4 regions of the Blastococcus sp. SYSU DS0616 genome follow, and region 2 is predicted to be linked to each of the others. Evidence: predicted binding sites of a transcription regulator. Region 2 holds the regulator's gene; each other region holds the start of a gene.

Region 1 (7,091 bases), on a different contig from region 2:
GGTGCTCGCCCGCGGGCCGTTCACCGTCGCGGACGAGATCGCGCTGATGCGGGCGCACGCCGTGGAGGTCGTCGTCACCAAGGACAGCGGGGGCGGGATGACCGCCGCCAAGCTGACCGCCGCTCGCGAGCTGGGGGTGCCGGTCGTGCTGGTGCGCCGCCCGCCGCTGCCGCCGGGGGTCGCGGTGGCCGACACCGTGGAGGCGGCCCGGGAATGGGTTCGGTCGCGCACGACCTGATCCGACGTACCGCCGACCCGGCTCAGGCGGGCAGCGACTCCGCGGCGTCCGGCGTCCGGTCGGGTGGGGTCGCCCGGCGGCGCAGCCGCACACCGGCGACCGCGGCCAGCGCCAGGACGACCAGGACGGCGGCGTAGACCTCGGTGACCGGTGCCAGGCCGAACGCCCCGGCGGCGGCCCCGGCGGCCACGGCCGGGACGCTGAAGCTCAGGTAGCCGACGACGAAGACGCTCGACAGGAGTCCGGCGCGCTCGGCCGGTGCCACGCCGGCGCTGGCCGTGGCGACCGCGCCGAGGAAGGCCAGGCCGAAGCCGAGGCCGGAGACGACGGCGGAGCCGAAGAGCACGACGACCTGCCCGGTCAGCAGGGCGGCGATCGTGCCGGTCACCCCGACGGCGAACACGGAGGCGCCCGCGACCATGGCGCGCTCCGGTGCGAGGTCGCGGCCCAGGACGGCGCCGAGCGCCGCGGTGCCCTGCATGGCCAGCACCAGCAGGCTGCCGACCAGGTGGTCCTCGATGCCGAAGACCGAGGCGACCAGCGAGGGGCCGAGGGAGAGGTACAGGCCGCCGAGCGCCCACGCGGCGACGATGGCCGGGAGCGCGGTGAGGAACGCCGGGCGCTGGGGTGCGGGCACGCGCACCGTCGGCCGCAGCGAGCGCAGCGCTCCCGGTGCGCGGGGGGAGGTCTCGGGCAGCAGCGGCACCAGCGCGGCGGCGAGGATCAGCACCCCGGTCAGGACGGCGAAGACCCAGCGCGTGGGCGAGGCGACGTACTCCACGACCAGGCCGGCGCCCACGGCCCCCAGCGACAGCCCGATGCCGGGCCCGGCGCTGTTGACCAGCGGGCCCAGCGGGCGGGCCGGGCGCTGGGTGTCGAGCAGCAGGGCGCCGAGGGTTCCGGTGAGCGCGCCCATCGACAGGCCCTGCAGCACCCGGGCGGTGAGCAGCCAGCCGACGCTGTCGGCGGTCAGGAAGACGGCCATGGAGACCGCCTGCAGCAGCAGCCCGCCGGCCACCACCGGCCGGCGGCCCACGTGGTCGGAGAGGCCACCCACCACGAGGAGGGCGGCCAGCAGGGCGAGGGCGTAGATGCCGAAGACCGTCGTGAGCATGCCGGGCCCGAAGCCGAACTGCTCCTGGTAGACGCGGTACAGCGGCGTGGGCACCCCCGAGGCCGCGAGGACGAGCAGCAGCAGGCCGGCGGTGGTCCAGAACGCGGGGGCTCTGCTGAGCGTCGGGGGTGCCACGACGGTGGGAAAGGGCAACGATCGCGCGGGCATTCCCCGCCCCGGCGTGTCAGCCCGGGTAGCGGCGGGAGGTGTAGACCGCGCCGGAGGCGGTGACGCGGGTCTGCGAGGAGCCGATCAGCACCAGGCAGCGCATGTCCACGGTCGCGGGGTCCAGCGCGCCCAGGGTGGTGACCCGGAGGCTCTCCTCCGGCCCGCCGACGTCCCGCCCCACGACCACCACGGTCTCCGGCGGGCGCACCTCCAGCAGCACCCGCAGCGCTTCGCCGAGCTGGTGCGGGCGGTGCTTCGAGCGCGGGTTGTAGAGGGCGATGACCAGGTCGGCGGCGGCGGCGTGGCGCAGCCGATCGGTGATCACCTCCCAGGGCTTGAGGACGTCGGAGAGCGACAGCACGCAGAAGTCGTGCCCCAGCGGGGCCCCCACCCGGGAGGCGACCGCCTGGGCGGCGGTGAGGCCGGGGACGACCCGCACCGGGACACCGGCGAACTCGGGGCGCTCGGCCACCTCGAGCACGGCGGCGGCCATGGCGAAGACGCCCGGGTCTCCACTGGAGACGACCGCGACCCGCCGCCCCTCCCGGGCCAGCGTCAGCGCGTGCGCGGCACGGTCGGCCTCGACGCGGTTGTCGCTGGGGTGCCGGGTCTGGCGCGGGTTGGCCGCGACCCGGTCGAGGTAGGGGCCGTAGCCGACGAGGTCGTCGGCGGCGGCGAGCGCCTCGGCGGCCTCCGGGGTCGTCCAGCTCCGCGCGCCCGGACCGAGGCCGACGACGACGACCTCTCCGTGCGTGGCCGCCTCGCCGGAGGGCTGGGCCGGCTCCGTGACCTGCGGCGTGAGCGGGCTGGGCAGCAGGGCGAGGGAGAAGTACGGGACGCTCGCCGGGTCGACCTCGGCGAGCGGCAGGCACCGCTGCCGGTCGGTGGTGGCCCGCTCGACGTAGAGCGCCCGGTCGAGCACGCCGGCCCGCTCGAACGCCTCCCGCACCTGCGGGAAGGTGCGGCCGAGCTTCATCACCGCCGCCGAGTCGGTGCCGGCCAGCCGGGCGGCGAGCTCGTCGGCCGGCAGCGTGCCGGGGAGCACCGTGAGCACCTCGTCGCGCTCCACCAGGGGCCGGCCGACCGCGGCGGCCGCGCCGCTCACGCTGGTCACCCCGGGGACGACCTCGGTCGGGTAGCGGTGCGCCAGCCGCTTGTGCATGTGCATGTAGGAGCCGTAGAAGAGCGGGTCGCCCTCGGCGAGGACGACGACGTCGCGGCCGGCGTCCAGGTGGGCGGCCAGCCGCGCAGCGGCGGCCTCGTAGAACTCGTCGATCGCGCCCTGGTAGCCGCCCGGGTGGTCGGTGGTCTCGGTGGTGACCGGGTAGACCAGCAGCTCCTCGATCTGCCCTTCGCGCAGGTAGGGCTCGGCCAGGCCGCGGGCCACCGACCGGCCGTGCCGCGCGGCGTGGAAGGCGACGACGTCGGCGGCGCCGATCAGCCGGGCGGCCTTGACCGTGACGAGCTCGGGGTCGCCGGGGCCCAGCCCCACCCCGTAGAGCCGGCCGGTCGTCTGTCCGCTCATTCGGCGGTGCTCGCGATCGCGTTGATGGCGGCCGCGGTGATCGCGCTGCCGCCGCGCCGGCCCCGGACCACCAGGAACTCCAGGTCGGACTCCGCCAGGGCGTCCTTGGACTCGGCGGCGCCGATGAACCCGACAGGGATGCCGAGCACGGCGGCGGGGCGCGGGGCACCGGCGGCCACCATCTCGAGCAGATGGAACAGCGCGGTGGGGGCGTTGCCGATCACGACGACCGCGCCGTCGAGCCGGTCGCGCCACAGCTCCAGCGCCGCGGCGGTGCGGGTGGTGCCCAGCTCGGCGGCGAGCCCGGGGGTCCGCGGGTCGTTCAGGGTGCAGATGACGTCGTTGTCCTTCGGCAGCCGCCGCCGGGTGATGCCGCTGGCCACCATCTGCGCGTCGCAGAGCACCGGTGCGCCGGCGTTCAGCGCCTCGCGGGCGCGCTGCACGACGTCGGGGGAGTGGGCGATGTCGTCGACGAGGTCCACCTGCCCGCAGGCGTGGATCATCCGCACCGCCACCTGGGCGACGTCGGCGGGCAGGTTCGCGAGGTTCGCCTCGGCGCGGATGGTGGCGAACGAGCGCCGGTAGATCTCGGCGCCGTCCTTCTCGTAGTCGTACATCGGGCAGGAGGCTACGTCCCGCGCTCGGGCCACCTGCTCCGGGGAACGGCGGGCGGTCCCAGCCCACCGCTGTGCTGCGTGCTTGAGCAGGCCGACGAACCCCTCCCAGGACCCGGGGAGGGTTCGTCGTGCGTCGGTGGCTCAGCCGGTGCGCGAGTGTTCGGGTTGGCCGGTGATGCGGGGGAAGATCAGGATCTCGGTGCCGTCGGGCCGGTAGGTGTGCCATCGGCCGGCGGTATCTCGTTCGATGCGGAATCCGTGGTGGACCTTGGTGTGGTGGCGTTCGCACAACAGCCCGGAGTTCTCCAGCGAGGTCTCTCCGCCGTCGGCCCAGTGCACGAGGTGGTGGACGTCGCACCAGTGGGCGGGGGCGTCGCAGCCGGCGAACACGCATCCCCGGTCGCGGTACTCGACCGCGCGGCGCAGGGCCGGCGGGACGACCCGGTGCCGGCGGCCCAGGTCCAGGAGCTCGCCGTCGGGGCCGATGACGATGCGGGAGACGTTGCCGTCACAGGCCAGCCAGCGGGCGCGGGCGGCGGAGATGGTGGCGCCGAGCCCGGTGGTGGCCGCGCCCGGTCCGGTGGCGGGGTCGACCAGGTCGGTGAGGTCGATCCGGACGATGACGTGCGGCTTCACGGTGCGCAGGACCGGCAGGGCGCCGGAGGCGAGCTGGTTGTCGGCCAGCTGGACCAGGGCGTCGGCGGACTGCTGGGCGCGGGTGCGGCTGTCCCCGGCGGGGCGGGAGGCCTGCACGATCGACTCGATCGCGGCCTGGAACTTCTCCCCGCCGACGGCGTCGAGCTCGCCGCGGAACCCGACGCGGCCATCGGCGTGGGTGACGAACACCAGTGACCGGCCCTCGGTGGGATCGGGCTCGGGGCCGTCGGGGTCGAGCCGGGCCAGGTAGTGGTCCACGACCTGGCGGAGTTCGGCGTGCGGGCGACTCGCGGCGACCTCGGCCAGGGTTGCGTCGACCCCGGCGAGGCCCACGTCGTGCGCCTGCGCGGCGGCCACGTTCACCGGTGCGGCGACCGGGGTGATCACCGCGACCGCTTCCGCCGTGATCGCACCCGCGGCGAACGCGGCTCGCACCGCCGGTAGCTCGGGCAGCGCCCGCCCGGAGCGCACCACCCGGGACGCCGCGGCCGACGACAGCCGGGCATGTCCGCGCAGCCAGGAGGCCATCGTCCGCTGCCCGTCGTGCTCGGCGGCGGAGGTGACCTCGCACTCCCGCACGGTGCGGGTGACTTCCGCGGCGAGCCGGTTCTGCGCCACCAGCAGCGGCCGCAGCCGGTCGAGCAGCTGCGGGCCGAACCGGCCGGCCAGGTCCTCGGCCGCCAGGTCGTCCAGCGCGGCCGTCAACCGGTCCAGCGCATCACCCGCAGCGGTCGAACGCATGTACGAATACTAGCCGGGCGGACCGGCCTCGGCAACCCGAAAGTGCAGGTCAAAAGCCTGTCCACAGATTTCAGCACAGCGTGGACAGCGGTCGGTCGTGGTGCTCGGGAGTTCACCGCGGCGGGTGCCCGCTCTCGCATGGCCCGACCCGCCACGTGCGTCCTCCGGCCCGGCTCCGGGCTAGCGTCGCGCCGTGCCCGACTTTCCCCGCTCCGGAGCCGCCCGCCCAGCAGGTGGCCTTGCGCGCGACCGTCGAGTCAGTGCTGCGTGACCACGAGGGCACCGTGTCGTACCGGCACCACGACCGCTTCTGGCAGTCCGGGAACCGGCGGGAGGCCGTCTACGGCTGGGGCACGACGATCGAGCCCAGGACGGCAGGCGAGCCGATCGAGGTGTGGTTCGACGGGCTCGACGAGGACATCGCGGTCGACCAGGTCCGCGGCCGCTGGTGGCGACGCCGGCTGGTCCGGCACGAGTGGCGGGACCTCACCGACCTCGATGACGTCTTGGCCGACGTCGTCCGCGTGCTCCGCGCATTGCTGAGCGACTACCGGTAACAGGGCGCACGCCCCAGCCCCGGGTTCAGCATCGTGGGCTGCTGTCCGTCACCCCTGCCGGAGCGAGCCGGCCTCAGCCGGGGTGGCCGCTGCCCTCGACCCGGTAGCCGGTGCCGGTCGCGACCACGTCCACCACTGCGCCGCCGGGCCGGCCGCAGCGCCGCTCGCACCCGGCCCAGTGCTGCCGCGCCCCGTCCGCCGGGAGGGATCCGGTGATCACGGCAGCGGTCGCGTCCGACCGCACGTCGGCCAGGGACTTCGCGCACCCGGGCAGCCCCGCGCAAGCGGTCACGCGCGTCCACGGGCTCGTGGGGTCGAGCACCAGCCCGGCGTCGGCCAGCGACCTGGCCGCCGACCCGTCGGCCAGGTCGGGCGCGACGACCCCGCGCCACGGGGTGAGCTGCACCTCTGCCGCGACGTCGGCGAGCAGCGACACCTGGGCGGCGGTCAGCCGGCCCAGGGGGACCACCGCGGCGAGGGCCGTGCGGCCGTCGTCCTGCCGCACCGCACCGATCGGGCGGATCCGCGGCTGGGCCGGCACCTCGACCCGCTCCCCGGCCGGGGCGTCCAGCCGGGCCGCCACCCGCGCCGGCCCGTCGGCGAGTTCGGCCAGCCGCCAGGCCGTTCCGCCCTGGGCGGCGCGCTCGTCGAGGAAAGCCCGGGCGGCCGCCAGCGCGAGGTCGACGGCGTCCGCCGGACCGGCGCGCAGGCCGGAGTCGGCGCCGGCGAGGGTCAGCGCGACGGCGTCGGGGGCGAGCGCGAACAGGCCGACGTCCCCGCCGAGCGCGGCGACGTCGCCCCGGCCGTCGTCGAACGTGGCCAGGAACCGTCCCGGCAGCGCGGCGAGCGACGGGTCGGCGCACAGCCCGGCGTCGAAGTCGCGCACCCAGGGCCGGGCGTCGAGCAGACCCCCGGTCCGCCCGCTCAACACGCTGCCCAACAGGTTGCGGGCCGTCTCGTGGCTGTCGCTGGGCAGCAGCCCGGCCGCCGCCAGCCGGCCGCCGAGCTCGCCGGCCGATCCGGGGCGCAGGCCCCGCAGCTGCACGTTGCCGCGACTGGTGAGCTCCAGCGCGCCGTCCCCGAGCTCGACGGCGGCCGCGCCGAGGACGCGCAGCTGGTCGCCCACCAGCAGTCCACCGGGGACCCGCACCCGCGCGAGCTCGCCGTCGGCGGCGGAGTGGGTCTGCAGCGCGCCGGGGCAGGCGTCGGCCCGGTCCCGGAGGGGAGGCGTGGGCAGCCCGGCTGATGACATGGCGCCCGCGAGGCTACGTCCCGGGTCGGCCCGAGCCGTCGGCGGTCAGCTCCAGTCGATGCGCTCGGCCAGCGCGCGCAGCCGCGCCCCGGACGCCGGGTCCACCGACGCCGCCCAGGCCACCCGGCCCAGGACGTGGTCCCGGAACGTGGCGGGGTCGCGGCCGCGGAGCTGGGTGGTCCAGCCGCGGGTGGCGCAGTTGTGCAGCAGCGCGCGCAGCTC
Region 2 (7,091 bases):
GCTGTTCCTGCACGCGCTGATCAGCGAGGGGCTCGTCGACCGCGCTGCCTGCGCCGACGGCCTGCTCGTCGGCACCCGGGGTGGGCCACGCCGGGTGGGCGCTGGTGCCGACGGCGGCTACTGGGTCGACATGGGCCCCGCCCGCCCGTTCGGCGAGGGCGAGGCGCTGCTCGACGGCCGGGCATTCGCCGGTCTCGCCGTCAGCATGGGCAACCCCCACCTGGCCTGCCTGACCGACGTCCCCGTCGAGCAGCTGGACCTGACCGGTACCCCGGCGTTCGACGAGGGGCTGTTCCCGGAGGGCGTCAACGTCGAGTTGGTGAACGTCCTGGAGCCGGGTGCCCACGTGCGGCTGCGGGTCAGCGAGCGCGGGGTGGGCGAGACGCGGTCGTGCGGCACCGGCGCCTGCGCCGCGGCCTACGCGGCCCTGCGTGCCGCGGGCGCCGACGAGGGCACGGTCGTCGTCGACGTCCCCGGGGGCCGCCTGTCGGTGCAGGTGACCCCCGGGACGACGGTCCTCAGCGGTCCGGCCGTGCTGGTGTCGGCCGGCACGCTGTGCCCGGAGTGGCTCCGGGCCTGAGGCGTCAGCGGCGGTCGTCGTCGGGCGGCAGCGGGACCATCGCGTCGTCGTCGCCGGTGGCCGGAGGGGTGGGTGGCGCCCCCCGGCCGCTGTCCTGGTCGGCGCCGGCACCCATCGGGTTGCGCGGCGGGCCGCCGATGCCCTCGGGGTCCCGGCCCGGGTCGTCCAGCTCGCTGTTCGAACCCATCCGGCTCGATCCGCTCTCGCTCATCGGTTCCTCCTCCGTGCGTCGCGTTCGTCGCGCTGGCCCTACCCCTGCCGCCGGTCGGGATGCATCCGGGGCGTCGATGCGTTGTACCGGGCGATGACAACTCAGGTGCTTTCCATGCAGGACCGTGCCACGCTGGAGACGATGACGACCGCCCCCGACGCCCTGCCCCTCGACGAGCAGGCCGACCTCGACACCCGCTCCGCGCCCACCGGGCGGTGGGCCGAGGCCGACGACACCACCGGCTCCTACGCGCTCGAGGCGCGCGGCGCCCTGCGCCGGGTGGCCGGTCTCTCCACCGAGCTCGCCGACGTCACCGAGGTCGAGTACCGGCAGCTGCGACTCGAGCGCGTCGTGCTCGTCGGCGTCTGGACCGAGGGCACCCAGGCCGACGCCGACCGCTCGCTGGCCGAGCTGGCCGCCCTGGCCGAGACGGCGGGCTCGCAGGTGCTCGAGGCGGTCAGCCAGCGGCGCGACAAGCCCGACGCTGCCACCTACGTCGGCTCGGGCAAGGCCAACGAGATCCGCGACATCGTCGCCGCCACCGGCGCCGACACCGTCATCTGTGACGGTGAGCTCACCCCCGGCCAGCTCAACCAGCTGGAGAAGGTGCTCAAGGTCAAGGTCGTCGACCGGACGGCGCTGATCCTCGACATCTTCGCCCAGCACGCGACGAGCCGGGAGGGCAAGGCCCAGGTCGAGCTCGCCCAGATGCAGTACATGCTGCCGCGGCTGCGCGGTTGGGGTGAGTCGATGTCCCGGCAGGCCGGTGGCCGGGTCGCCGGCGGTGGCGGCATCGGTACCCGCGGACCGGGTGAGACGAAGATCGAGACCGACCGCCGGCGCATCCGCGCCCGGGTGAGCAAGCTGCGCCGGGAGATCGCCGGCATGGCGACCGCCCGCGCCACCCAGCGGGCGAGCCGGGGACGCAACGCCGTGCCGAGCGTGGCGATCGCCGGGTACACCAATGCCGGCAAGTCAAGCCTGCTCAACCAGCTCACCGGCGCCGGCGTGCTGGTGGAGAACGCGCTGTTCGCCACCCTCGACCCGACGGTGCGCCGGGCGCAGTCGCCGGACGGCCGGGAGTACACGCTCACCGACACCGTCGGCTTCGTGCGCCACCTGCCGCACCAGCTGGTGGACGCGTTCCGCTCCACGCTGGAGGAGGTCGCCGCGGCGGACCTGCTGCTGCACGTGGTCGACGGCTCCGACCCCGATCCGCTCGGCCAGATCGACGCCGTCCACGTCGTGCTGAGCGAGATCGACGCGGCCGCCGTGCCGGAGGTCATCGTCGTCAACAAGGTCGACGCGATGAGCGAGGAGGACATCCTCACCCTCCGCCAGGCCCTGCCGGGCGCGGTCTGGGTCTCGGCCCGCACCGGCGTCGGCATCGACGCCCTCCGCAAGCTGGTGGCCGAGCGGCTGCCGCACCCCGACGTCGAGGTCGACGTGCTCGTGCCCTACGAGCGCGGTGACCTCGTGGCCCGGGTGCACCGGGACGGCGAGGTGCTCGGCGAGCGGCACGAGGACGGCGGCACACGGCTCACCGCGCGGGTGGACGGCGCCCTCGCCGCGGTGCTCGAGGAGTTCGCGGTCCCGGTGGGCTGAGCTGGGGCGGTCGATCGGCTCGGATCACGATCCGGTCACGGGCCGGTACGGTGGCGGCGTGACCAGGGGCGCGGTGCGGGTGGCCGAGTCACCGCGCGCCGCCCCCGTGGTCCCGCCCGGCCGGCCGCCGTGGTGGCTGGTCGCCGTGGCGCTGCTGGTCGGCGTCCTCATCACCGCCGACCTGCTCCGCCACGGGCCGTCGGAGCGGATGGACCTCCGGGTGTCGGAGATCGTCAGCGACTGGGGCCTGCGGGACACGCCGGGCTACCCGGCGGTGTGGGTGGTCACGCAGCTCGGCGGGCGCGTGACCATCCTCGTCGTCCTCGCCGGCCTGGTCGGCTACCTGCTGTGGCGGCGCGGCACCTGGATGCCGGCCCTCCGCGTGCTGCTGGCGCTCGGGGTGCTGACCGCCGGGGTGTACGCGATCAAGCACGGGATCGGGCGGACGGCGCCGGCGTTCCCGGGCTCCTACTTCTTCCACGCCGACGGCGCCTCGTTCCCCTCCGGTCACGTCGCCAACGCAGTGCTCATGTGGGGGGTGGCCCGCTGGCAGGCGGTCGAGTACGGGCTCCCGCCGGCGGTACAGCGGACCTTCTGGTGGCTGAGCGTCGTCGGGCCGGTCGCCACTGGCGCGGCGATGGTGTCGCTGGACTTCCACTGGGTCACCGACGCGGTCGTGGGCGCCGCTGTCGGGATCGTCCTCCTGGGCGTGGTTCATGCACTGGACGCGATGGTTCTGTCACGCTTGGTACGTGCCCGAGCAGGCCAAGCGAGTTCCTAGCCGCGCCCGGCGGCGTCGGCTCGTCGTCGCGAGCGCCCTGACCGGCGCCCTGGCCGTGCTCGTCCCCGCGTCCGCGTCGGCGGAGGAGCCGGCGCCGGAGGTCCGGTGCGCCATCACGGACCCCCGACTCGCCGAGCTGTCCGGCCTGGTGGTGGTAGGAGAGCAGATGCTCGCCCTCAACGACGGCGGTGACCGGGTCGAAGTCCTCGGGCTCGATGCCGCCTGTGCGGTGGTCGACGTGCAGGCCGGGGCCGCGGACCCCTTCGACCCCGAAGACCTCGGCGTCGGCTCGGACGGGAGCGTCTGGATCGCCGACACCGGTGACAACGGCACGAGCCGTGCCACCGTCGCGCTGCATGTCCTCCGGCCCGACGGCGCGGCAGCGCTGCATCGGCTGACCTACCCCGACGGCGCGCACGACGCCGAGGCGCTGCTCCTGGCCCCGGACGGGACGCCGTACCTCGTGACCAAGGAAGTGCTCGGCTCCAGCGGGGTCTACCGGCCCGCCGCCGCGCTCGTCGACGGCGGCACTGTGCCGATGGAGCGGGTGGGCACGGTCAACGTCACCCTCACCGGAACCCCGGGTGGCCCCGTGGGTCGTGCGGGGCAGTTGCTGATCACCGGAGGTGCGGTCGCCGGCGACGGGAGCGCACTGGCGCTGCGCACCTACACGGACGCCTACGTGTGGCCGCTGTCCGGTTCGGACGTGCCCGGTGCGCTGGCCGGCGAACCGGTGCGGGTGGCGCTCCCCGAGTCGCCGCAGGGCGAGGCCGTCAGCTTCTCCGCCGACAACCGGGCGCTCGTGGTCGCGAGCGAGGGCCTGCCCAGCGCCGTCACCGTGGTTCCCCTGCCCGCCGCGACCGCCGCCGCGAGCCCGACTCCCGCGGAGGACCCGCTGCCGTCCTTCGCGGAACTCGCCCGCTCGGACCGCTCGCCGATCGCCTCGGCGCTGATCGCCGCCGTCGTCGCCACTCTCGTGGTCTGGGTGGGCGGGAAACTGCGCCGCCGGACCTGACCCTCAGACCCGGCGCAGGACCGACACCACCCGCCCGAGGATCGTCGCCTCGTCTCCGGGGATCGGTTCGTAGGCCGGGTTGTGCGGCAGCAGCCACACGTGACCGTCCCGGCGCTTGTAGGTCTTCACCGTCGCCTCGCCGTCGATCATCGCCGCCACGATCTCCCCGTTCTCGGCGGTCGGCTGCTGGCGGACGACGACCCAGTCGCCGTCGCAGATGGCGGCCTCGACCATCGAGTCGCCGGCCACCTTGAGCATGAAGACGGTTCCCTCGCCGACCAGCTCGCGCGGCAGCGGGAAGACGTCCTCCACCGCCTGCTCGGCGAGCACCGGGCCACCGGCGGCGATCCGGCCGACGAGCGGGACGTAGGCGGGCGCGGCGGCCTGCACGCCGTCGCCGACCACGGGGGTTTCGACCGGTGCCGCGGTGGCCCGGCCGGCATCCCCGGGCAGTCGCACGTCCAGGGCGCGCGGCCGGTTGGGGTCGCGCCGCAGCCAGCCCTTCTTCTGCAGCACCGAAAGCTGGTGCGCGACCGAGGACGCCGAGGACAGCCCGACGGCCTCGCCGATCTCACGCACCGACGGGGGGTAGCCGCGCCGGTCGATGGAGTCGCGGATCACCTCGAGCACCCGCCGCTGCCGCTGGGTGAGCCCGTCCCCATCGGCCGCGCGGTCGGGAAAGGCCCGTACCGACGCCGAACCGTCCGCCGTCCCCGGGGCCACGCCCGCGGTGCCGCCCCGGTTGCCGGACGTCCTGCTCGAGTCCGCCACGTCTCCTCCTCGCCGGCTGCCCGCGCAGCTCTCGACCCTCGTCGTCGGAGGAACGGTAGCGCCGATCGGCGGCCACTTCAAACAGGTGTTCGAAACTTTCCCGTGTCGCTCCCCAAGTGTCGGTCCCATCCGGTAGACATCGGACAGGCGTTCGAATCGAACACACGTTCGGGTCCGGCGGGTGCCGGCCAGGAGGGCTGAACACATGACGAGCAGCACGGCACTGCGGGTCTGCGGCCAGGTGCCGGTCGACCCGGGGGAGCGGCGCGCCGGTCCGCCACCCGCCCGGCATCTCCGGGTGCTCCCGCCACCTCGCTCCTACGCGGAGCTGCCCGAACCTCTGCCCGCGCCGGCTCGCGGCAGGACGAGCGGCCCGCGGGCGACGGTGGGGCGGTCGCCCGGCCGGGGGTGTCGGGGGCGGGTGGAGCAGCCGCCGCTCCGGTTGACGTCGCGCGGCCGTCGCGTGCTCGTGGTCCTCACCCTCCTCCTCGCCGCGGGCGTGATCGTCCTCGGCAGCGCCGTCCTCGGGGATGCGGGTGGCGGATTGGAGCTCATGGGGACGACCAATGTGATCGTCGAGCCGGGTGACACGCTCTGGTCCATCGCCGGCACGGTCGCCGACGGGCGCGATGTCCGCGACGTCGTCGTCGACATCCAGCGGCTGAACGGGCTCGGCTCCGCGGCCATCTCGCCTGGTCAGGTCCTCGTCCTGCCCTGACGGCCCCGCAGGGCTCGGTGCCTGCGCGCCAGGGCAAGGTGTTCACAACGCGGCTCGGCGACTTCGTCAACCCTCAGTACAGGCACGTTCACCGTGCGTGCTGGTCGGCCACCTACGGTACGTCCGTGTCCAGCGTCATGGAGAACCGCGCCGCCGTGTTCACCACTCGTCCCCAGGCCGTCGAGGTCCACCAGGCGGGTGCCTGGTGTGCGGGGGAGCTGTTGGGGTGGCGACACGACGACTCCGGCGCGTGCCAGATGTGGGTGCGGGTCGTCACCGGAGGCGAAGAGCAGGCGCTCTGGATCGACCTGGGGGATGTGCGGCTTCCGGAGTCGCCGGTCGTCGAGGTGTCCCCGGTGACGCAGGCGATGCCCGCCTCCCCGTCCGCGGCACCGCTCCGGGACGGTCCGTCGACCGATGTCGAGGCGACCGCCAGCCTGCCGCTGCTGCGCGACCGCTGCGAGCCGCGGACCGGTGCCCAGCGGCCGGGCGGTCGCCGGCGCGCGCCGGAGAGCGACCCCGTGCAGGCCGCGCCGGCGTCCTCGGTGCCGGTGCCTCCTCCGGGTCGGCACCGCGCTCCGGCCACCGAGTCCGGCCCGGTCGTGGGCCGGCACCGCGCCGCCGACACCGACCTCTTCCCGGCCGTCGTCGAGAGCGCGCCGGACGCGCAGTCCCCGACCCGTGAGGACCGACCGCGGGGCGGTGGCTGGTCGGTGCCCGCGGCCCGCTCCGCGAGCACGGTCGAGACCCGCTCCACGGCGAGCGGCTGGACCCCGCCGGCCGACGTCGACCAGGATCTCCTGACCCGCCCGATGCGGTTGAGCGACCAGATCCCGCACTCGCGGCGGCCCCGGGTGGGCGGCGCGGTCAGCGTCTGATCGTCGTTCGGCGGCCCTCGCCGCGTCGACCCCGCGGGGGTGCTCGGCGCCGCCGTCGGGTGCCCGCCGGGTCGCCCGTGGCCGGGTGCGGACCGCCCAGTTCGCCGATCGGTGTGCGGCCGGCGCGTGGTTCTGCGGGTCGGAACCGCGCATGAGCGCACAGCCTTGCCGGGGCGAGCGTCCCCGGGTCGTTCCTGCGGTGTGTCGCCGCGCTCGGCACCCTCTCCGGGGAGCGTCGGGCACGGAGTTCGGCGCGTCGTCGCGGCGTGTCCTGTGACAGCTGGGGACCGCTGTTCCGCCTGCGCACCGCAGTGTCGGGGCGGAACACGCCGACGGAACGATCACTTGCACATCTTGTGTGGCCCGTCCTAGGGTTCCCCTACATCTAGTAGTTACAGAGCTGTAAGCCCGTCCACAGGCTGGTCCTCAGGTTGTCCCCGGCGCATCCACCGGATGTCCCCAGGGGAGTGCACAGCCGGCCGGTGGCGGGCGCGGCGCGAAGGGAGGTGAACCACCGTGCGTTGCCCGTTCT
Region 3 (7,091 bases), on a different contig from region 2:
GGGACCTGCCCGCCGACCCGCTGGGCCTGGCCGACGCGCTGCACGGGGCCCGCCGCGTGGCGGTCCTGCTCGTGGACGGCCTGGGCGCCGACCTCGTCCGGGCGCACGCCGACCTGGCGCCCACGCTGGCCGGCATGAGCAGCCCGGCCGGAACCCTGCAGGCGCCCTGTCCCAGCACCACCCCGGTCAGCCTCACCACCATCGGCACCGGACTGCCCCCGGGCAGCCACGGGATCCTGGGCTTCGTCACCGAGGTGCCGGGGGAGGGGCGCACCCTCAACCACACCCAGTGGACCGACGACCCCGACCCCGCCGACTGGCAGGCGCAGCCCACCGTCTTCGAGCGCGCCGCCGCCGACGGGGTGGCGGTCACCGCCGTCGGGCCGTGGGCCTATGCGGGATCGGGCCTCACCGTGGCCGCCTACCGCGGGGCCGAGTACACCGGGGCGGTGGGGCCCGGGGACCTCACCGCGCTCATGCGCTCGGGCCTGGAGGCGGGCCGGCGGTCCCTGGTCTACGGCTACATGGCCGAGCTCGACCTCACCGGCCACGTCCGCGGGGTCGACTCGCCCAGCTGGCGCGCGCAGCTCGCCCTGGTCGACCGCGTCGTCGCGCAGCTGGTCGACGGCCTGCCCGACGACGCCGCGCTGCTGGTCACCGCCGACCACGGGATGCTCGACGTCCCCGCCGCGACGCGGCTGGACCTCGACGACGAGCCCGACCTCGCCGACGGGGTGCGGGTGCTCGCCGGTGAACCCCGCGCCCGGTACGTGCACACCGAGCCCGGGGCGGAGGCCGATGTGCTGGCCCGCTGGCGCGGGGTCCTCGGCGACCGGGCGTGGGTGGTGGGGCGCGACGAGGCCGTCGCCAGCGGGGTCTTCGGGCCGGTGGACGACGCGCTGGCGGCCCGCATCGGGGACGTCGTGGCGCTGGCCCGCGGTAGCTGGGCGCTGATCAGCCCCCGGCTGGAGCCGGGGCCGAGCCGGCTGGCCGCCTACCACGGGTCGTTGACCGCGACGGAGCTGGCGATCCCGCTGCTCGCCGCCCGGGGACGCGCGCTCCGCTGAGCCGGGCGGGTCAGCCCGGCGGTGCCGACAGCGACAGGTGGTGCCAGGTGCGCACCCGGCCGGCCGTGGTGGCGGAGCAGGTGAGGTGCACCGTCTCCGGTGACGGCCGGCTCTCCACGGTGACGGTGACCGGCCCCGCCGGGCCGGTCAGGATGACCTCCCACCGCTCCGCGCCCGGGTCCGCCGCTTCCCGCCGGGTCGAGCGGACCGGCGGCAGCTCGTCGACGCCGAGGACGCCGAGCTCCTCGCGCGCGTAGTGCTGGGCGGCCTGCACCGGTGCGGGCAGCCCTGCCCGTCCGCGCAACCACGGCAGAGCCACCTGCCCCCGGTCGTGCGCGGCGACGACCAGCCCGCCGTCCCCGGGGACCTGCCCGTAGTAGAAGCCGTGCGGCAGCACCAGCACGTTCGCCGCGAACCGGTCGCCCCCGAGGTGGCTGCACTCCCACACGTCGGTCGGGCCGGGCGCGGGCAGGGCACGGGCCAGCGGACGGCCGCGCAGCGCGCAGCAGGCGTCGTGGCCGCCGTGCGTGCACACCAGGTAGGCCGGCCCGGACGCCGGCTCGCCGACCGACCCGTCCCACGGCGCGCTGAGCAGGTCGGCGTCGGTCGAGCGCACCGACCACCACAGCCCCTCCCGGCCCAGCCGGCTGTCGGCGTAGGCCCAGCGCCGGCCGGAGTCGGCCAGCCGGTCGCCGGGCCGGCGGACCAGCAGGACCCGGACCCCCTCCCGCTCGGCCCGCTCGGCGAGCAACCGGGCCACGCGTGCGTCGAACCTCGACTGGAGCAGCGCCTGCCGTCCCCACGGCCCCGGCTGCTCGACCAGCAGCCAGCGGGACACCGGTGAGGCCGTCGCCACCCCCGAGTCGCCGCGCTCGAGCGCCTGCACCGAGCAGCGGCCGGCGTCGAGCCGGCCCGGCGGGCGGGCGGGGACCTCCGTGCGGCAGAAGTCGTCCTTCCCCGCCGGGTCCGGTGCGGTCACGCCCTCCACCGGGTCACCGGGGTTCCCCGGACGCCGCCCCCCGCCCGCCGTGCCCGGTGGCGGGCAGGGTCGCGTCGGGCACGGTGGCGATCGACTCGGTCACCAGCCGGCGGGCCAGCGTCAGGCGGTCCGCCGGGTCGAGGCCGGGCAGGTCGCCCACCTTCAGCTCGCCGGCGGCCAGCAGCTCGGTCAGCGCGGCCCGGGCGTCCTCCGGGAAGGAGTGGGTGCGCCGGCCCGCCACGAGGGTCACCCGGCCGTCGTCGGCGTCGCGCAGGGTGCACCGCAGGTGGCGGCGCAGTCGCAGCACCGTCCCCGGGTCCAGCGCGGCCGCGGCGACGGACTGCGCCAGCGGTGCGACCGGTTCCGGCCGCACCTGCGCCCAGGTCCGGGCCCGCAGGCGGTCGGCGACGTCGGCCGGGTCCACCCGGCCCAGCCACTCCCGCAGTCCCTCGACGACGGCGGCGACGTCGTCGGCCAGGGCGTCGGGACCGGACAGGTCGACGCCGAGGGGCAACGAGCTCCGCAGCGCGCGGTCCTCGGCCGCCAGCGTGCGCACCAGGTCCAGCACCGACTCGGCCGCCGCCCAGCGGGTCACCGAGTGGATGCCGACGGTCAGGTGCGCGCTGATCTCGCCGAGGGCCTTCGCCGAGTGCAGGAACCCACGCGGCAGGTAGAGGGCGTCGCCGGGCCGCAGCACCGCGTCGATCACCGGTGCCCGCTCGGCGGCCGCCGCCACCTCGGCAGCGCGGTCGTTCCACGGCTGGGTGCGCAGCGGATCGGGCAGCACCGGCTCGTGGATGGTCCAGTGCTTCTCACCGGCCACCTGGAGCACGAAGACGTCGTGCACGTCGTAGTGCGGGCTGAAGCCCTGCGACGACGGCGGGGTGACGTAGGCGTTGACCTGCGTCGGGTGGCCGAGGTCGGCGGCCAGCTGGTCGGCGAACTCGATCAGCGGCGGCCAGAGCCGGTGCAGCCCCTGGAGGACGACGGTGCTCCCGTCGGCGAACAGCCGCAGCACCGCGTCCGAGGAGACCTGGTCGGCGATCTCCGCGCCGGCCCCGCCCGACGTGGTGAACCGCTTCGCGTCGACGACCGCGCCGTCCTTGGCGATCCGCAGGAACGGTGTGCGCAGGCCGCGTCGGGAGAGCAGCTCGTCGACCGCCGGCAGGTCGAGCAGGTCGGTGAAGGAGTTGCCGGTGTCCTCGGCGCGGGTCAGGAGCGGGCGCCGTGCCCAGTGCTCCCGGGCGAACTGCTCGGGGGCCATGTTCGTGCACCGCCGCAGGGCCGGGCGGAGCTGTGGCTCCGTCCGGCCCCGCGGGGTCGGGTGCTCGTTCAGGCCGAACCGTCCGCGCCACCGTCGGCACCGCCGTCGGCGCCACCGTCCGCGCCGCTGTCGGCACCGCCGTCCGCGCCGCCGTCCGCGCCGCCGTCCGCACCGCCGTCCGCGCCGCCGTCGGCACCGCTGTCGGCACCGCCGTCGGCGCCACCGTCCGCGCCGCTGTCGGCACCGCCGTCCGCGCCACCGTCATGGGCGCCCGGGGTGCCCGAGGCGCCGCCGTCGGCCGGGCCCTCCGTGCTGGTCATGTCGTCGTCGTCGAGCGCCATGGCATCTCCGTCCAGGTCGATCAGGGGCGGCCGGCCGGCCGTCCCTGCGTCGCTGCTTACCTCCCTCACCCGGGTCTGACACCTGCCGTCCGGCCAGCGGTTTCCGCTGTGCGGGGAGGGTCACGATCGCGTGACGGCTCGGCGTCCGGTGCAGTCGTCTCCTTCCTGGCGGGCATCTCGTGTGGGTCCACCCCTGAGGGGCACCTCTGAGGGGTCAGAGGCACGAGACGACGCACGAGGAGGAGATGTCATGACAGAGGGTCGTACGCAGACAGGCGCGAGCGCCGACGTGACCCAGGAGACGTCGGGTGGCCGGCTGGACCCGGCCAGGGACGAAGGGGCGAGCCGCGTAGGCCTCCGGGACACGCACCACCAGACGCCGCCCACGCGCCGGGACCGCGTCCGCTGGGGCCCGGTCTGGGCCGGCCTGATCGTCGCGGTGCCCACCTTCCTGCTGCTGCAGCTGGCCACGCTGGCCCTGGGCTGGTGGGACATGGGAGGTGGTGACGGGAACAACGCCGACCTGATCAGCGGCATCAACGGGCTGCTCGCCCTCTTCCTGGGTGGTCTCACCGCCGGGGCGACCGCGCTGTGGCGCGGGGTCAGCGAGGGGCTGCTCCACGGCATCCTGGTGTGGGCGCTGACCGTGGTCACCATCGTGCTGCTGACGCTGTTCGGTGGCGGTGCCCTGCTGGGTTCCCTGGCCGGCGTGGTCACCGACGTCGCCGGCATCCAGCAGGCCAACCTGCCCGACATCCAGGCCGGCCAGGCCGCCGAGACGGCGCGCTCGGCCGCCAGCTGGGCGGTCCTCGGGCTGGGTCTGTCGATCATCGCCTCCGCGCTCGGCGGGGTGATCGGCGCCAAGATGTGGCCGGGCAAGCAGGACACCGAGGTCGTCGCCCGCTGACCTCGGCGGGCCGGGGCGCGCCGGTCGGCCGCCCCGGCGCCGGACCGTTATCGTTCCCGTGGGTCGAACGCATGTTCGATCCACGGGGACGTGCGGGAGGTGGCGGTGGCGGGCGGCGTCGGACGGGCGGACGGGTGCACCGTCCTGCACATCGACATGGACGCCTTCTTCGCCAGCGTCGAGGTGCGCCGGCGCCCGGAGCTGGCCGGCACGCCGGTGATCGTCGGCGGGGCCGGGAACCGCGGCGTGGTCACCTCGGCCACCTACGAGGCCCGCAGGTACGGGGTGCACGCGGCCATGCCCACCGCCCGCGCGCTGCGGCTGTGCCCGACGGCGACGGTGCTGCCGGGGGACATGGCGCTCTACGCCGAGGTGTCCCGGGCGGTCATGGCGCTGTTCCGGTCGATCACCCCGCTGGTCGAGCCGCTGAGCCTGGACGAGGCGTTCCTGGACGTCTCGGGCGCCGGCCGGCGGCTGGGTGACCCCGTGGCCATCGGCGAGTACCTCCGCGCCCGGGTGTTCGACGAGCAGGGCATCACCTGCTCGGTCGGGGTCGCCGGCACCAAGTTCGTGGCGAAGCTCGCCTCCACCCGGGCCAAGCCCGACGGGCTGCTCGTCGTCCGCCCCCCGGAGGTCATGGGTTTCCTGCACCCGCTGCCGGTGGGTGCGCTCTGGGGAGTGGGTCCGAAGACGGAGGAGACGCTCCTGCGGCTCGGGCTGCGGACCGTGGGCGACCTGGCCCACGTGCCGGCGAAGACCCTCCAGCGGGCGCTGGGTGCCGCCGCGGGCGCCCACCTGCACGAACTCGCGTGGGGGCGCGACCCCCGGCGGGTCGTCCCCGACGAGCCCGAGCGCTCCACCGGCGCGGAGGAGACCTTCGCCGCCGACGTCGACGACCCCAGGGTGGTCCACCGCGAGCTGCTGCGGCTGGCGGAGCGGACGGCCGGGCGGCTGCGCTCGACCGGCTGCCTGGCCCGCACGGTCAGCATCAAGGTCCGCTTCGCCGACTTCACCACGATCACCCGCAGTCGCACGCTGGCCGCGCCCACCGACGTGGGGCAGGAGCTCTACGACACGGCCCGCGCCCTCTACGACGCCCTGGGCCTGGACCGGACCCGCATCCGGCTGGTCGGCGTCCGGGCCGAACGGCTCGTCGAGGCGGGTTCCGCCCCCCGGCAGCTGGAGCTCGGCGCGCGCGAGCACGGCCGCCGGGAGGCGGAACTGGCCGCCGATCGCGCCGCCCGGCGCTTCGGAGCGGGAGCGGTCCGGCCGGCGACGCTGCTGGGCTCCTCGGGGCCGGTCGGGCGGGCGGCTCGCTGACCAGGCACGACGCGCCGCGGGCTGCACCCGGAGGAGTGATCGGCCGGCGCGTCGGGCCGGTCACCGTGGCGTCGCCTTTCGCCGCGTCCAATCGGCTCGTATCCTCGGAGATACCGTCGGCGGGAGCCTCCGACGGAACTGGCTCCGCCCATTTGGAGGTCGACGTGCCGCTCTCCGAGCACGAGCAGCGTCTGCTGGAGCAGATCGAGCGCGCCCTCGTCGATGACGACCCGAAGTTCGCATCCTCGGTCCGCACCGGCGATCGCCGTCAGAAGGCTCGCCGCAAACTGCAACTCGGTGCCCTGCTGGTGCTGGTCGGCCTCGCCGTCCTGGTCGCCGGCGCGGTCGCCGAGTCCGTCCCGCTCGGCGTCCTGGGATTCCTGGTCGCCTTCGGCGGTGCCGCCCTCGGGGTGCTGCACTACCGGGGGGCCACCGGTGCGGTCGAGGCCGCCGGGCCCGCCGGGCCGCGCGGCTCCTCGGCCGCCGGCCGCGGTGGCAAGCGCGGGCGGCAGCCGATGAAGAACCGGCTCGAGGAGCGCTTCCGCCGCCGCTACGACCAGTAGCCCTCGCGCACCGACCTCCCGGCCGCCGTCCGCCCCGGACGGCGGCCGGAGCCGTACCGGGCCCACCGGGCGCCCCGTTCCCGGATCTCGGCCACCAGTGACGCCGGCCACAGCAGCGCCCGCACCCGCACCGCCCGCGGGCGCGCCCCGAGCAGCCCCCGGCGGGCCGTCCGCAGCGCCGCCTGCAGCTCGGCGTCCGGTCGCGCGCTGCCCGGCCGCCCGTAGCTGGCTGCCTCCTCGGCGCGGGCCAGCCGGCGCACGGCCGCCACCGACGACTCCACCGACGGTCCGCCGGGCCCCCGGGTCAGGGTGAGAGCCAGCGCGTCGGCCACCCGGCGCGGGGTCCACGAGGGATGCAGGTGCACGCCCAGGTCCGTGGCGGTGGCGCGCAGCTCCGCCCACGTCCCGCCCCCGGCCAGCCGGCGGCGGCGCTGCAGGGCACGCGCGGAGCCCGGGGCGGCCAGGACGACGGCGCCGAGCGCCAGCAGTCCCGCGCCGATCAGCAGCGGACCCCGGTCGGCCCCGGTCTGCGTCGGGGCGACGACCTGGGGCGCCGCCTGCGGGAGGCGGTCCGTCCGGGGGGCCGCCGGCGGAGGCGCCACCGACGGCGCGGGGACGGCCGGTGCGGCGTCCAGCCGCTCCTGCGCCGT
Region 4 (7,091 bases), on a different contig from region 2:
CGCAGGACGAGAGCCGGGACGAGGACCGGGACGAGGGCCGGGGCGGTGCCCGGGACGCCGCCCCCGCGGAACCGGCGAGCGCCCGCACCGGGTAGGGCGGACTGCCGGGGCGGCCGGCCCGCACCACCTGGGCGTCAGCCCTGCCGCGTCCCCTCCAGCAGGTCGGCGGCGCGGGCAGCCGCCCGCCGCAGCCCCTCGCGCTCGGAGGCGTACCCGCCGGCCACACCGACGACCGGCAGGTTCGACAGGGCGCGGGCGAACAGCTTCCCCTTCGGGCGGGCGTCCAGCGCGTCGTCGATTCGGCCGAGCAGCCGAGCCGCCCGCCACAGCGTGCGGACGGCGCCCTTCGCCCCGCGGCGCTCGTCCCGGGGGCCGAACGCGCCCTCCACGTAGGTGCCCTTGCTCCGGGTGAGCAGCGGCTCGACCTGGGTCGGCGTGAGCTCCCGGCGCAGCAGGACCCGCGCCAGCAGCGACACCCGGTCGGCCGGGGCGGTCACCCCGTGCTCCCCGGCGACACCGAGCACCACCAACGACTGCACCGCGGTGCCGACGCTGTTCTGCAGCGGCAGCAGATCGGCGAGTTTGCCGGCGAAGCGGGGGACCGCCGACACGCCCGCGGCCACCCGGGACACCCGGTCGGCCCACCAGCGGTCGCGCTCCTCGCGCGGCAGCTCCGGCGGCCGGCCCATCCGGTCCGCCAGCGGGGTCAGCAGCCGGTCGAGCCGGCGGAGGACGTCGACGACGACGGCGTCGCTGATCTGAGCAGCCATGGGCACGGGGTGCCCCGTACCCGGTTTCTCGATGCGTGGCGGTGGTGTGGCGCTCAGTACGGCGGCGGCGAGGTGGTGGCGACCAGACCGCTCGGGGTGGTGACCGTGAGGGTCCCCTCGCTGCCGAGGTCGTGGCGCCACCCCGGTGCCTGGTGCTTGCCGCGGTGGTCGGTGGTGCAGTAGCCGGCGAGGTTGCCGGCGCTGGTGGGACCGTCCGGATACGGGCGGTGGTGGTCGAGCTCGCCGCCGCGGGGCACCCGTCGACGGCAGCCGGGGAACCGGCAGCGACGATCCCGCGCCCGCACCCACCGATCCAGCTCGCCCGAAGGGCGGTAGCCGGTGCTGGGCCCCGGGGCGCCGAGGCCGGGCCGGTCGGAGAGGTCGTGGGTGCAGCGACCGGTGCTCCGACGGCAGCACGGACGGTCGCAGCTGCCCGCGCGGCGCAGACCGGGCAGGTCGGTCAGGGCCAGCAGCGTGCCGGACAACGCGTCGGTCAGGGCGATCCTCGGCCGCTCGGCCAGCCCACCGCCACCGGTGCTCCCCAGCAGGTCGGCGAGCCACGCCCGTTGCCCGTCGGAGGCCGACCGCAGCGCCGCCAGGGCGTCCTCCGCTGCGGTGAGCCGCCCTCCGGGGCCGGCCCGCCAGGTGGCCTCGTCGTCGGCGTCGGCCGTGACTGCCGTGCGGACCAGTCGACCGGCGCGGGAGAGCTCCTGCTCCGCGCGGAGCACGGCGAGGCCGGCGGTCTCGACCGCCTCGTCGGCCAGCGTCCACCAGCCGGTTCCGGGCGAGGTGGCCGCCGGCCCGGGAGGTACCGCCCCGGCCGTGGTCGCTGCTGCCGGTGAGGAATTGTCGGCATCCGGCGGGGTGTCCTCCGGTTCCGGCGCCGGAGGATCACCGCGCCGCCGGTCTGGCCCTCGCGACGTCGGTGAGGCTGCGGTGCACCCCCGGCGCTCCTGGGCCACGGCGGCGTCGGTACCGGCGTCGGTACCGGTGTCGGCGCGGGGCGCGTCCTCGATCTCGGCGTCCTCGATCGTGTCGCCCGGGAGTGCGTCGTGGGTGGTGGCGGGGTCGCCGGCGACGTCCGGGGGAAGGGCGGGGTCGCCGGCGACGTCCGGGGGAGGGGCGAGGTCGCCGTTGCCGTCGGGGTCGGGATCGACCAGCTCACCGCTGAGCAGCCGGCGCTCCGTCTCGGCCAGCCACCACTCCAGCTCGGCCTGCTCCTGCGCCTGCCACGACATCGAGCCGGACGGCTGCCCCGGGGCCGGCTCCGCGGAGTCGGATCCCAGCGGCCGGCCGGTGAGCGCTGTCAGGAAGTGGCGGATCATCTCGGCCGGCACGACCTGCCCGTCGATCTCCCCGGAACCGTCTCCGCCGGCGAGGGTGGCCAGCGAGGCGACGACGGTGAGCAGCACCTGCACCGGCGGCAGATCGGTCTCGCCCGGGCGCAGCACCAGGTCGAGCAGGCAGTCGACCATCTTCTGGCCCCGCGTGCGCTGATCGTCGTCGCCGTCGAGCGCCTCCGCGCAGGCGGTCAGTGCCCGGTACAGCGCCTGGGCCTCCGGCATGGTGGCGTACACGCTCACGGTCGCCATGCCGTCGACGGCATCCGGGCGGATGTGGACCCCGCGCCGCTTCAGCGCCTCCTGCAGCGTGCGGGCCGCGGCGCGGGCGTCCCGCTGGGCCACCTCGCGGCGCGCCTTGTCGTTCAGCTGCGCAGGCGTCACCACCCGGCCCGCAGCCCAGCGCAGCAGCTCCGCCTCGACCTCGGCACGCACCCGGTCGTCGGCGATGGGAGCGACCTTCTCGAGCATGGTCCAGAGGTGCCCGGGGTGCAGGGCCCCCGCCTCCAGGGCGGCCAGCGTGCCGGGCAGCCGCTCCACGAGCGTCAGCGAGCGGACCAGCAACGCTTCCGCGGCCCGGGCGGAGAGCGAGAGGGCGATCATGAGCTCCTGCGTCGCCCACTCGCTCACCCCGCGCAGCACCTCGGGACGCGCGGCCCACCGCTCCGGGCTCATCGCGCCCGGCTCACCCTGGGCACGGTCGCCGTCGGCGGGCCGGTCCGCGGCGAACCTGGCGACCGCGCGGGCGCGCAGCGCGGTCTGCCGGGCGATCTCGCGGTCCGCGGCCTGCACCTCGCCGAGCGGGCCAGCGGCCAGCCTCACCGGCGGGGCGAACTCGGGCCACTCGGTGGACGCCTCGCGGGCTCGCCGGCGCCGTCCGGCGGCCACCGCCCGGGCGCGGGCGGTGGCGTACCAGTCGCTCACCGCCCCGACGTCCGCCATGCATCGAACATACGTTCGATCGCCCCGGAAGGCAAGACGGATTTGTGCGAAGGTGCTGCTCAGCGCGGTGCGGCCCCGGGCGCGGAGTCGTGTCGTCCCGCGCCGCGGTGGCCACCCGGACCGGGTCAGACGCCGCTGCCGTGCCTGCCCTCCCCGGCGGCGAAGCGTGCGGCCCCCGGCAGCGCGTCGACGGCGAGGGAGGCCATGCCGTGGCGGAACTCGTTGGCCATGGCCGCCTCCTCGTCGAGGCCGTCCTGCTCCAGCAGGGAGGCCCGGTCCTCCCGCAGGCAGGTCTGGGGGAAGGCGGCGATCCGGGCGGCCAGCGCCCGGGCCTCGGTCAGCGCCTGCCCGGCGGGCACGACCCGGTTGACCAATCCGATCTGCAGCGCCTCGGCGGCGTCCACCCCTCGCCCGGTGAGCACCAGGTCCATGGCCCGGGAGGTGCCGATCAGTCGCGGCAGCCGCACGGTGCCGCCGTCGACCAGTGGCACGCCCCAGCGGCGGCAGTAGACCCCGAGAATCGCCGTCTCGTCGGCGACCCGCAGGTCGCACCACAGCGCGAGCTCCAGGCCGCCGGCGACCGCGTGCCCGGCGATCGCGGCGATGACGGGCTTGCGCAGCCGCATCCGTGTGGGGCCCATGGGCCCGTCCCCGTCGGTCTCGGTGCGGTTGCCGCGGTCGGTCCCGATGGCCCGCAGGTCCGCGCCGGCGCAGAAGGTGCCGCCCTCGCCGTGCAGCACCGCCACGGCGGCCTCGTCGTCGGCGTCGAAGGCCCGGAACGCGTCGGCGAGCGCGGCGGCGGTGGGCCCGTCGACGGCGTTGCGTGCCGCCGGGCGGGACAGTCGCACCGTCGTCACCGGACCGTTCCGCTCGACGGTCACCGTCTCGCTCACGACGAGCGCCCCGCGGCGTCGGCCCACAGCGGCTCGCGCAGGGCCCGGCGGAGGATCTTCCCGACGGGGGAGAGGGGGAGCTGGTCGACGACGTGCACGGTCTTGGGGACCTTGTAACCGGCGAGCGCGCCGCGCACCGCGTCCCGCAGCTCGTCGGGGGTGGCGCTCGACCCGGGGCGGAGCGTGACGAAGGCGGTCACCGCCTCCACCCACGTCGGGTCGGGTGCGGCGACGACGGCCGCACCGGACACCGCCGGGTGGGCCATGAGCACCTCCTCGACCTCCCGCGGGTACACGTTGTAGCCGCCGGTGATGATCATGTCGCTGGTCCGGTCGACAAGCGTGAGGTAGCCGCGGTCGTCCAGCCGGGCCAGGTCGCGGGTGGCGATCCAGCCGTCCCCGCTGATCGTCTCGGCGGTGAGGGTGGGCGCGTCGTGGTAGCCGGCCATGCCGAAGGGGGCACGCACCTGGAGCTCGCCGATCTCGCCGGCCGGCAGGGCGCCGCCGTCGCTGCCGACGACCCGGACCTCGGCGTCGACCGAGGGGTGGCCGCACGAGCCGGCCAGGGACGGGTCGGTGTGGTCGAGGGCGTCGAGCACGGTGATCGCCAGGGGTGCCTCCGTCTGCCCGTAGTACTGCACCAGGCGTGGACCCCACACGTCGAGGGCCTGCGCCAGCACCGGGCCGGGCATGGGGCTGGCGCCGTACACCGCCGTGCGAAGGCTGGAGACGTCGGCGCGCTCGGCGGCGCCGGAGGACAGCAGCATGCCGAGCATGGTGGGTACCAGGTTGATCTCGGTGGCCCGGTAGCGGGCGAGTGAGTCCAGGTAGCTGGCGGGGTCGAAGCCCGGCAGGACGGCGGCCGCGCCGCCGCGGATCCAGTAGGGGAGCACGAACGTGCCGCTGGCGTGGATCAGCGACGCCGCGTGCAGCATGACCGAGTCCCGGCCGGGGGAGACCAGGTTCGCCAGGATGTTGGCGCAGATGGCGGCGTAGCTGGCCTGGGTGTGCACCACCGCCTTGAGCGCGCCGGTCGTGCCCGAGGTGTAGAGGATCAGCACCGGGTCGGTGGGCTCGGCGGGCAACCGCGGGTCGGCGGCGCTCGCGTCGGCCATCTCGTCGAGCAGGTCGAGTGCCTCGACGTCGGAGGTCTGGCCCAGGCTGACCAGCCGGAGGCCGTCCACCCGCCCGGCGAGCTCCGCCGCCCGGTCGGCGAGCGCCGCACCGTGGATGAGCATCCGGACGCCGGTGGCGGCGAGCATCCGCGCCTGCTCGTCGGCCGACAGCCGGGCGTTGAGCGGCACGCGCGCGGCGCCGGCCTTGAGGCAGGCGAAGTCGATCGGCACCGACCACAGCCCGTTCTCGACCAGGAGGCCGACCCGGTCCCCACGGGCCACCCCCAGCCCGATCAGCACGTGCGCCATCCGGTTGGCGGTCTCGTCCACCTCCCGGAAGGTCAGCGACGCATCGCCGCTCATCACTGCCGTGCGGTCCGCGAACCGCCGGGCGCCCCTCCGCACCAGCTCCACCGTCAACACCGGTCACCACTCCCTCTCGAGTCGGACGGCAACTTACAGTCCGTTCGGACGGTTTGTCAGTACCTATCCTGACGCGGTGACGGAGCGACGTACCCAGGAGCAGCGCCGGGCGGACACCCGGGCGCGGCTGCTCTCCGCGACCATCGACTGCCTGGTCGAGCACGGCTACGCCGGGACGACGACGCAGCGGGTGCAGGAGCGGGCGGGGCTGTCCCGCGGGGCGCTGCTGCACCACTTCGCCACCAAGGAGGCGCTGCTGGTCGCCGCCGTCTCGCACGTCGCCGACGCGCAGATCCAGCAGGTGCGCGCCGATGCCGCGACCGGCCGGGTGGCCAGCGAGGTGGACCTCCTGCACCGGGTGATGTCCGGCCCGCTGTTCCTGGCCGGGCTGGAGCTGTGGGCCGCCGCACGCACCGAGCCGGTGCTGCGCGCCGCGCTGCTTCCCGCCGAGCGGCGGGTGGGGGCGGCCGTCCGCGACCTGGTCGCCGAGCTGTTCCCCGGCTCCTCCCGGGACCGGACCGAGATCGACGGCCTGCTCGCCCTCTACCGCGGGCTGGCTCTCACCAGCGTCCTGCGCGAGGACGGCGACCGCGACCGGCGCGTGCTGCAGCTGTGGGTCGGCCGGGTGCTCGGCGCCGCGCCCGTGGTGTCCGTGGACCGAGCCGCCCGATAGCCCTCCCGGTGAGTTCCCGGTGAGGATCGCCGCGGGACCCACCGGGCCGGCCGGGGCTACGGTGACCGCATGGCGTCCGGACCGCGGGCGGCGGCTCCGCGCTGGGCCGTCGTGGGGGCGGTCGTCGCGGTCCTCGTCGCGCTCCCGGCGCTGGTGGGCGCGCTCCCGGTCGAAGACTCGGCGGTGCCCGCGGCCGAGCTGCGTGCGGCGGTCCTGGCCTCGCGGGACGTGCAGTACTCCGGGTACGCCGAATCGGCCGGCGGGCTGGCCCTGCCGGTGACCGACCAGCTGGACTCCCTCGCGGACCTGTTCAGCGACCGCACGGAGATGCGCGTGTGGTGGCGGGGCCCCGACGACCATCGGGTCGCCGTCATCACCACGGCCGGTGAGACGGGCATCCACCGCGATGCCCGGGGCACCTGGACCTGGGAGTACGAGCGCGCCACCGCGACGTGGGCGGACGCCACGCCGTTCGCCCTCCCCGCCCCACCGGACCTGCTGCCCGCCACCCTGGGCCGCCGCTTGCTGTCCGAGGCCGCCGACGAGGAGCTGACCCGCATCGGGGCCCGGCGGATCGCCGGGCGTGATGCCCTCGGGCTGCGCTCGACCCCGGCGGACCCCGCCTCGTCGGTGCGGCAGGTCGACGTGTGGGTGGACCGGGCCAGCGGCCTGCCGGTGCAGGTGGTGGTCCTCGGCAAGACCTCCGAGGTGCCGGCGCTGGACACCCGCTTCCTGGACCTGGAGCTGGCGGTCCCGGATGCCGCGACCACGTCCTTCGCCCCGCCCCCGGACGCCCACCTGCGCACCGCCGACCAGGCCGAGATCGTGCTCGAGGCGGGGCGGCGGCTCCCGCCGGTGCGCTTCCTCCCCACGCTGGCCGGGCTGCCGCGCCGGACGCTCGACGGCGCTCCGCCCGGCATCGGGCTCTACGGGCG

Evidence for each region. The regulator LexA, encoded in region 2, represses DNA repair genes until DNA is damaged. The targets are predictions, from matches to a motif close to TCGAACANNTGTTCGA.
Region 1: a site for LexA is predicted at 5,051-5,066, ahead of ACI79K_RS18075 (DUF222 domain-containing protein). Genes of this name have one in related genera too.
Region 3: a site for LexA is predicted at 4,622-4,637, ahead of dinB (DNA polymerase IV). Genes of this name have one in related genera too.
Region 4: a site for LexA is predicted at 3,056-3,071, ahead of ACI79K_RS11690 (DUF222 domain-containing protein). Genes of this name have one in related genera too.

The regions. Positions count from the first base shown of each region.
Region 1 covers NZ_JBJHAJ010000030.1:27,422-34,512, reverse strand. Annotated here, with positions in the region: gene ACI79K_RS18095 (cobalt-precorrin-6A reductase) at 1-238, shown strand, start outside; gene ACI79K_RS18090 (MFS transporter) at 261-1,487, opposite strand; gene ACI79K_RS18085 (precorrin-2 C(20)-methyltransferase) at 1,537-3,045, opposite strand; gene ACI79K_RS18080 (precorrin-8X methylmutase) at 3,042-3,662, opposite strand; gene ACI79K_RS18075 (DUF222 domain-containing protein) at 3,804-5,033, opposite strand; gene ACI79K_RS18070 (hypothetical protein) at 5,300-5,617, shown strand; gene ACI79K_RS18065 (precorrin-3B synthase) at 5,691-6,869, opposite strand; gene ACI79K_RS18060 (reverse transcriptase family protein) at 6,915-7,091, opposite strand, start outside.
Region 2 covers NZ_JBJHAJ010000001.1:330,001-337,091, reverse strand. Annotated here, with positions in the region: gene dapF (diaminopimelate epimerase) at 1-580, shown strand, start outside; gene ACI79K_RS01620 (hypothetical protein) at 585-791, opposite strand; gene hflX (GTPase HflX) at 906-2,396, shown strand; gene ACI79K_RS01610 (phosphatase PAP2 family protein) at 2,455-3,177, shown strand; gene ACI79K_RS01605 (hypothetical protein) at 3,149-4,192, shown strand; gene lexA (transcriptional repressor LexA) at 4,196-4,963, opposite strand; gene ACI79K_RS01595 (LysM peptidoglycan-binding domain-containing protein) at 5,385-5,681, shown strand; gene ACI79K_RS01590 (hypothetical protein) at 5,807-6,559, shown strand; gene nrdR (transcriptional regulator NrdR) at 7,076-7,091, shown strand, end outside.
Region 3 covers NZ_JBJHAJ010000013.1:80,597-87,687, forward strand. Annotated here, with positions in the region: gene ACI79K_RS11805 (alkaline phosphatase family protein) at 1-1,067, shown strand, start outside; gene ACI79K_RS11810 (sucrase ferredoxin) at 1,078-2,046, opposite strand; gene ACI79K_RS11815 (cupin domain-containing protein) at 2,060-3,310, opposite strand; gene ACI79K_RS11820 (BatC protein) at 3,379-3,651, opposite strand; gene ACI79K_RS11825 (permease) at 3,902-4,558, shown strand; gene dinB (DNA polymerase IV) at 4,664-5,878, shown strand; gene ACI79K_RS11835 (DUF3040 domain-containing protein) at 6,043-6,441, shown strand; gene ACI79K_RS11840 (transglutaminase family protein) at 6,429-7,091, opposite strand, start outside.
Region 4 covers NZ_JBJHAJ010000013.1:56,445-63,535, forward strand. Annotated here, with positions in the region: gene ACI79K_RS11680 (AI-2E family transporter) at 1-95, shown strand, start outside; gene ACI79K_RS11685 (hypothetical protein) at 135-770, opposite strand; gene ACI79K_RS11690 (DUF222 domain-containing protein) at 824-3,052, opposite strand; gene ACI79K_RS11695 (crotonase/enoyl-CoA hydratase family protein) at 3,178-3,945, opposite strand; gene ACI79K_RS11700 (class I adenylate-forming enzyme family protein) at 3,942-5,483, opposite strand; gene ACI79K_RS11705 (TetR/AcrR family transcriptional regulator) at 5,560-6,156, shown strand; gene ACI79K_RS11710 (LolA family protein) at 6,226-7,091, shown strand, end outside.